2 regions of the Paenibacillus sp. FSL R7-277 genome follow, and region 2 is predicted to be linked to the other one. Evidence: predicted binding sites of a transcription regulator. Region 2 holds the regulator's gene; the other holds the start of a gene.
The links. Region 2 encodes CtsR, which represses protease genes until heat stress. Its sites were predicted from a motif close to ATGGTCAATAAAGGTCAAACA; they were not measured.
Positions count from the first base shown of each region.

Region 1: a site for CtsR is predicted at 2,270-2,290, ahead of clpP (ATP-dependent Clp endopeptidase proteolytic subunit ClpP). Genes of this name have one in related genera too.

Region 1 covers NZ_ASPX01000045.1:31,510-35,435, forward strand. Annotated here, with positions in the region: gene C173_RS15690 (PdaC/SigV domain-containing protein) at 1-695, shown strand, start outside; gene C173_RS15695 (GDSL-type esterase/lipase family protein) at 860-1,498, shown strand; gene clpP (ATP-dependent Clp endopeptidase proteolytic subunit ClpP) at 1,586-2,182, opposite strand; tRNA gene C173_RS15705 (tRNA-Arg) at 2,376-2,450, opposite strand; gene C173_RS15710 (sugar-binding transcriptional regulator) at 2,743-3,795, shown strand; gene gap (type I glyceraldehyde-3-phosphate dehydrogenase) at 3,912-3,926, shown strand, end outside.
Region 2 covers NZ_ASPX01000004.1:79,739-83,664, forward strand. Annotated here, with positions in the region: gene clpC (ATP-dependent protease ATP-binding subunit ClpC) at 1-520, opposite strand, end outside; gene C173_RS02080 (protein arginine kinase) at 558-1,622, opposite strand; gene C173_RS02085 (UvrB/UvrC motif-containing protein) at 1,652-2,176, opposite strand; gene C173_RS02090 (CtsR family transcriptional regulator) at 2,207-2,668, opposite strand; gene C173_RS02095 (GNAT family N-acetyltransferase) at 3,030-3,926, opposite strand, start outside.

The DNA of each region.
Region 1 (3,926 bases), on a different contig from region 2:
CTGAGCTGCTTAGCGATTACTTGGGCTACAAAGTAGACGGGAGCGCAGCAGCAGGACGGCTGAATGTTATGAAGAAAGTACAGAATGCGGTAACCATCAAAACAGTGAGCTATGTGAAGGATCATAAGGATGCGCCTATCCGGCTGGATTATCCGCAGGTCAGCGGCCTGGCAAGTGCAGAAGCAGAGAAGGCAATCAATGATACGATTAAGCAGACCGTTCTGAACTATGCGAAGGATGCTGAAGATCAAATCTCCAAGCGGTCGAAGGATGACCGGCCGTATGAATTCGAAGGCGGTTATGTGATCACGTATAACCAGGATGGCGTGCTCAGCCTAATCACCAATCAATACGGGTATACCGGCGGTGCCCATGGGATGACTTACCGCAATGCGTTCACCTTCTCGCTCAAAGACGGGAAACGTCTGTTGCTGGGCGATCTGTTCGGTGCCAACCCTAATTACAAGAAACAGCTCAATGCCAAGCTGGCCACCGAGATCAAAGCTAACGGAGGATATCTGGGCGGGTTCAATGGACTGAATACCGAGAAGTACTTCTATCTGAAAGATGGCAAAGCGGTGCTCTTCTTCCAGTTATACGAATACACGGCATATGCCGAGGGCTTCCCGGAATTCAACTTCAGCTTCAAGGAACTCCTGCCGGATGGAAGCAGTCCGTTCGCGGCGCTGAAATAATAAAATAATTATCCAGATGCCCTTGCATCTCCTCCGGGAGATGCAGGGGCATTCTTGCACAACCCTTCATCCACGGCCTAATCAGCCTGCCCTGCCGTTACCACTTCACCCGGATAGTCATAAGCTATAGAAGGCAAGCAGCTTATAACGGGGAGGGGAAGGTTATGGTCTATGCTTATACAGCGATCGGGGATTCACTTACAACCGGCTTCGGGGCGCTGCCCGGGAACGGCTTCGTCCCCGTCTACCGCCGGATGGCGGAAGGGAGGCTGGGTACACCAGTGGTGCCGGCGAATCTTGGCGTCAACGGTCTGACCACCGGGGGGCTGAAGCAACGGCTGAGGAGCTCGAATGTCTACCGGGCGGCGGTGAAGGATGCGCAGATCATTACGCTGTCCATTGGCGGCAACGACTTGATTAAGGCAGCCCGGGCAGCCGGGCCCCGGCCCGGTGAATTCCAGGGCTTACTGCAGCAGGCGCTTAGGGACTGCAAGCGTAACTACAGCGACATCATGGGTAGCCTGACACAGCTCAAAGCAGGTTCCCGCAGCCCCTATATCATCCGGATGGTAGGCCTGTATAATCCCTACCCACAGGTGAATGAAGCAACAGAGTGGGTGCGGGAGTTCAACCGCTATGCAGCAGGCTACAGCAGCAATAACGTAGGGTTTGCTTCGGTATACCATGAATTTGCCGGTAACGAGCGGGGGCTGCTGTTCCTGGACCATATTCACCCGAACGGCAGAGGCTACCGCGTAATTGCAGGCAAGCTGGATGCCCTTGGGTACGGGAGCTTAAGGTAGGCAGCAATGGCTGGGCATAAGAAAGAGGCTGTAACGGGACCGGACCGGTCTGTTACAGCCTCTTTGTGTATTCATTGGAGCATGTACTTATACGCCTGTTGGCAGAGTCTTCTCAATTACCTTGTCCACGATACCGTATTCAGCAGCGTCTGCAGCGCTCATGAAGTAGTCGCGGTCAGTATCCTTCTCGATCTTCTCCAGCGGCTGGCCTGTACGCTCGGACAAGATGCGGTTCAGCTTCTCACGCAGCTTGATGATGCGGCGGGCGCGGATCTCGATATCCGAAGCCTGCCCCTGCGCACCGCCTAGCGGCTGGTGAATCATGATCTCGCTGTTCGGCAGGGCGAAGCGCTTGCCCTTGGCGCCGGCATTCAGCAGGAACGCTCCCATGGAAGCGGCCATACCTACACAGATGGTGGATACATCCGGCTTAATGTATTGCATTGTATCGAAGATGGCCATACCCGCTGTGATGGAACCGCCTGGGCTGTTCACATACAGGTGAATATCCTTATCCGGGTCCTCGGCAGCCAGGAAGAGCATTTGTGCGATGATGGAATTGGCAACCACGTCATTAACCTCCGTTCCAAGGAAAATGATGCGGTCCTTCAGCAGGCGGGAATAGATGTCATAAGCGCGCTCACCGCGGTTGCTCTGTTCTACTACCATAGGAATATAACTCACGTGGAAAACCTCCTTGAAATTGGTGCTTCGAATGTGTTCATTTTTTACTGTTACCGTATTAACCACATGATAAACAAATTCAAACAAAAAGTCAAAGAAAGTCAAACTTACTTTCAAAAAAAAGAGCCCTCAAGCGGCTCATTGGTTAAATATAATATAATCGGAACTAAATTATGTACAAGCTTGAAAAAAATGGCGCGCCCGCCAAGAATCGAACTTGGATCTCAGGCTTCGGAGGCCTACGTCATATCCATTGGACCACGGGCGCAACAGAAATTATTATAATATACTTCTCGGATAAAAGCAATGCGTATTAGGCATCCTGCGCAAAAATAGTTTTCTCTGCCTCCATTAATAGAGCCGGAGATGCACCTCCTGCCAGCGGCCTTCCGGACAAGCCCATGTATAAGATGAAAGCGGGCTGAGAATTATAGTCTCGGAACACTTGCACTTGGCGTCAGTTTTGGGTAGAATATGGGTGGGACTTAAAAAGTTAACCCGGGACATTTTGAGACCACGAACAAGGGATAAGAGAAAGACGAAGTTGCAGGAGTGAAAGCATGCGTAATCTATTGGAAATCCAAAAGCAGCTTCTGCCTGATCTCATGGAAACCCTTAAGAGACGGTATACGATTCTACATCAGATCATGCTGTCCGATATTATTGGGCGCAGGACGTTAGCCGCATCGCTTGATATGACCGAGCGGGTGCTGCGCGCCGAGACGGATCTTCTGAAATCGCAGGGGCTCATTGAGATCGAGAGCGTCGGTATGCGCATTAGCGATGCCGGTCGCAGACTGCTTGACCTGCTGGAGCCGGTCGCCAAGAGCCTATTCGGCCTGGATGATCTGGAAGAGAAAATTCGTACAACGTACGGTCTCACCAAAGTCATTGTGGTACCTGGCGATTGTGAGACATCGCCGTTCACCAAGCGTGAGCTGGGGCGCGCAGGCTCCAAGGCACTGCTCAGCGTACTGCGCAGTGACGATACGATTGCCGTCACAGGCGGATCAACACTGGCCGAGATGGCCGATCAGCTGACCCCGCCGCTATCCCTTTCCTATAAGAACGCCTGGGTTGTTCCGGCGCGTGGAGGACTGGGAGAGAGCATGGAGATACAGGCCAACACCATTGCTTCAACCATGGCCAAACGGATTGGCGCCAATTACCGTCTGCTGCATGTGCCCGATCTGCTTAGCGGAGACGCATATGAGTCGCTTGCGCAGGACTCCAATATTGGAGAGATTGTACAAATTATCCGCAGATCGCGTATTATTGTACATGGAATAGGCGACGCCATTGAAATGACCCACCGCCGCAAGCTGGACTCCGGGACGATCTCAGAGATTCAGAGCGAGGGAGCCGTAGCCGAGTCCTTCGGATACTATTTCAATGAGAATGGCGAAGTGGTTCATACGATGCGGACCATGGGGCTGCGCCTGGAAGACATTATACGTACAGAAGTCGTTATCGGTATTGCCGGCGGCAAACGCAAGGCGAAGGCCATTCATGCGATGCTGCGGTTCGGGCAAGAGGATATTCTCGTCATCGACGAGGCGGCGGCTGTTGAAATCGGCAAGGAAATCGACACACAGCTACAAAAGGCCCTATAGATTCCATTAAATGGGGCGCGCGCAAAGGGTTTATGCATTATACTTAACATTGTTGTCTTGACGAGCCTCACGGCCTGTCTTGAATAAATAAAACGAACTCTAGGAGGAACTATTCAATGAGTGTAAAAGTT
Region 2 (3,926 bases):
CATAGGCCGTCAGATCGCGGGCCAGGCCGTCCAGCGTTGGCGTGCTGACGTTAGCCGGAGCTCCGCTGTGGCTGGAGGTGGCTTCACTGCTGCCCAGGAGCTGCAATACCTGCTGGCGGGCCTTGTTCAGGCTAATGCCGAGATTGTTCAGCACACGGGCTGCTACGCCCTCTCCCTCGCGGATCAGACCGAGCAGGATATGCTCTGTTCCCACATACGTGTGTCCCAGCTTGCGGGCCTCGTCCATGGACAGCTCGATCACCTTCTTGGCACGAGGAGTATAAGCGATGTTGGTCGGTTGTTCCTGACCTCTGCCAATCAGTGTTTCCACTTCATCCTGTATCTTCTCCAGACCCAGACCAAGTCCGATCAATGCCTTAGCGGCAATGCCGTCTCCTTCACGAATCAGTCCGAGTAAAATATGCTCTGTCCCAATGTTGTTGTGTCCCAAACGTACGGCTTCTTCCTGCGCCAGCGCCAGCACCTTTTGTGCGCGTTCCGTAAATCTTCCAAACATCATATCTCCTGCACCTCCACGGATAATAAATATCTATAATTTAATGTTGTGATCCCAGTGTCTCCCGGAGCAGCTTCGCCCGGTACATATCGCGTTCAGTAGGCGACAGCTCGTCACCGAACAGCTTTTGCAGAAAGCCCGGCTGAGTCTTGACATTCAGCTCATTGAGCACTGAAATCGAAGGCCCTTCCAGTATCCCCAGATCTACACCAAGCCGCAGATCGGAGAGCCGCTGTGCCGATTCTTTCAGTTCCATCACAGCAGCATAGGCCAGAATTCCGTAGGAGCGCTTGATACGGTCCGTAATCCGCAGAGCGGAATCGACCAGCAGGCGTTCGCGGGCGTTGCGTTCATGCTCTATAATCTGGGTGACTACGCTGTGAAGATTCTCAATAATCTCATTTTCGGTCTGTCCGAGCGTAATCTGGTTGGAGATCTGAAAGATATTCCCTACTGCTTCGCTGCCTTCACCATAAATTCCTCTAACGGTAAGCCCCACCTGATTAACTGCGGACAAAATGCGGTTGATCTGATGCGTCATCACCAAGGCCGGCAGATGCACCATAACCGAGGCTCTCAGCCCTGTTCCCACATTGGTGGGACAGCTTGTTAAGTAGCCTCTGCGGTCATCGAAGGCGTAATTGACAGCAGCCTCGAAAATATCATCGATGGCGGTTGCCCTTACCCAGGCTTCTCTGACCTGCAGCCCCGGGAACAGGCATTGAATGCGGAGATGATCCTCCTCATTGATCATAATGCTGACCGACTCGTCCTCATTAAGAATGACTGCCCCGCCTTTGGAATCATCCGCCAGGTTAGGACTGATGAGGTGCTTTTCCACCAGTACCTTTTTGTCCAGCTCACCCAGCTCATCCAGTCTCAGCAGCTCGAAGCTGCCGAAGTCGGCCGAAGCTTCACCCTGAAATACGGGGGCAAGCTGCTCCAGCACCTCCTCCGACTGCTCTCTTGAAGCGAGCAGCGGGAACGGAAGATGCTCCAAATTACGGGCGATCCGCATACGGCTGCTGATGACAATCTCGGAATGGCTGCCGCCGCAGCGCATCCAGTCACTCAGTGCTTGTTCGGTAAACCGGAGACTTGACATGCCCGGATCCCTCCTATATATCAAAGACTTTACTCTTGTGGCATTTCTTTTTCAAGCTTGCGGATTCTGTCCCTCAGCTCAGCTGCGGTCTCGAACTCCTCCTGCACAATACTCTGCTGCAATTCCTGCTTCAGCTCATCAATCTGGCGCTTGCACATAATCTGTGCGCCCGCCCGCTTGGGCAGCTTGCCGACATGCGCTGTACTGCCATGCACCCGCCTGAAGAGCGGGTCAAGTGTACTGTCGAAATACTTATAACAGGAGCTGCAGCCGAACCGTCCCAGCTTGCTGAACTGTGAATAGGTCATGCCGCAGTTTTCACAATGCAGCCCCTGCACACTTTGTGCGGCTGCTGACTTTCCCTTGCCCGAGCCTTCCAGATCCAGGAGACCGGAAAGCAAGCTGTGGATAGAGAAGCCTCCCGCAGTTCCGGGAATCAGTTCACCCTTCTCCCGCGCACAGCTTTCGCAGATATGAAATTCCGTCTTCTCCCCGTTCACAATCTTCGTGAAGTGGAGTGTAGCCGGTTTGACGCCGCATTCCTGGCATAGCATGAGCGGTGTCCCTCCTTACCATTTGACAAATTATTTGCCCAATAAAGAGATTAGCATAGCCTTCATAAGCTTGGCACGAATCTCATCCCGGTACGGCAGATTAACCGTCAGGCATTCCCGGGAAACCGCAGAACGCATCAGACACGCTTCACGTTTGGAGAGGAAACGGGCCTCCTCCAGCTGATAAATCAGCCCTTCGGCAGAATTCTGATCAATATCATTCCCTATCGTGGAGTTCAGATGTGCGTATAAGGCCACATTCTGAGGCAGCTCATAGCGCTGAATCCGGATATATCCGCCGCCGCCGCGTTTACTCTCCACCACATATCCCTTTTCCAATGTGAACCGTGTGCTGATGACATAATTGATCTGTGACGGGACACAGGAGAACTGGTCCGCCAGATCATTGCGCTGAATTTCCACCGTACCTTCGGGACTTTCATGCAAAATATTCTTCAGATATTGTTCAATAATATCGGAGATATTACGCATCACTCATCCTCCAGTGTATAAGCATTGGTTAAATCTGTGCTGCGCCAACGCCTGCCGTCAGAGACATGCTCTTAAGAACTTAACCCGGGCAATGTAATAAGAATCGGCTGCAATAGCCTCTGCCCTGCGCTTTTTCTCTAAATGTTACATTCCTGAGAACGATGATATCCGGCCTGCGTTGACTTTGACTTTCTTTGACTTTTTCATATTATAACATATTCTCGCTGAATGCCAAGGGGTTACTCTTATTTTTTACGTTTTGGCTGTATTGTATTCCGGTTGCCTGCTTAGTTCACTGAATGGAGGCGTTATGTATAGGACAGCTCCTCCCTCCCAGGGGAAGAGGAAGAGCCGTTCTCTGTCAGAAAAAATCGAATAATGCCGTCTCGGCCTGCGGAATCAGCGCTTCAAGCCAAGCTGTCGCCTCAGCAGTCCCGGATAATTGTCCGTACTTTGCCGCGTGAAGCGGACGCTTGTATCCCATCAGCAACACAGTAAGCGTACCGATACTGCATTCCAGGTCAGCCTCTGACCGCTCGCCCTGAATCCGGGTGAACGCCGCTTCCCCTTGCTCCGACACAGTCCACCGCCATAACCCGTTGTTCCATGACGCATGCTTATCTTCAATATAAAGCATCCGCTCCCGGTCACCCTCCGGCACATTGAAGGTCATGTTCTCCACAAAAGCCTTAGCATTGACGATACGCGCCATGAAGTATGGATAATTCTCCTGCGCAATCCGCGGATCGGGAAGGAGGAAGGGAAGAATATCGTCAGCAGGCACCAGCTTCAGCTGTGCAGCCGTAATCATGGAGTCATGATTGGCCAGGAAGGTCCACAAGCCCTGGCGGGCAAGCTCGTTCCCATAGATAAACTCATCTATGACCAGCTCCTGCTGCACTATTTTATACAGCACATAGCCCTCCGGTTCACCCTGCTCTGAATAAAACACACAGGAATGCGTATCGTCATCAAGCACACTTTCCTTCCACCAGGTCTCAGTGCGCTGGAGAGTCCCGTTATACCTCATAGCGAATTGGTCGTACAACTGCTGGAATACTGCAAGATCCGGGATATCGCGCTTCACGCTGCCCTTAATCTCCGTCTTGTGCGGGAACTTCCCTACCGGAAGAGTATACTTCTTATATTCACAGTAGATCTCCCAGCCGAATTTACGGTAAAAGGGAATCAGGAACGGATGCAAAAAGGACAATGTCTGACCGGCTTCATTCATCGTCTCGAGCGCATGGGTCAGCAG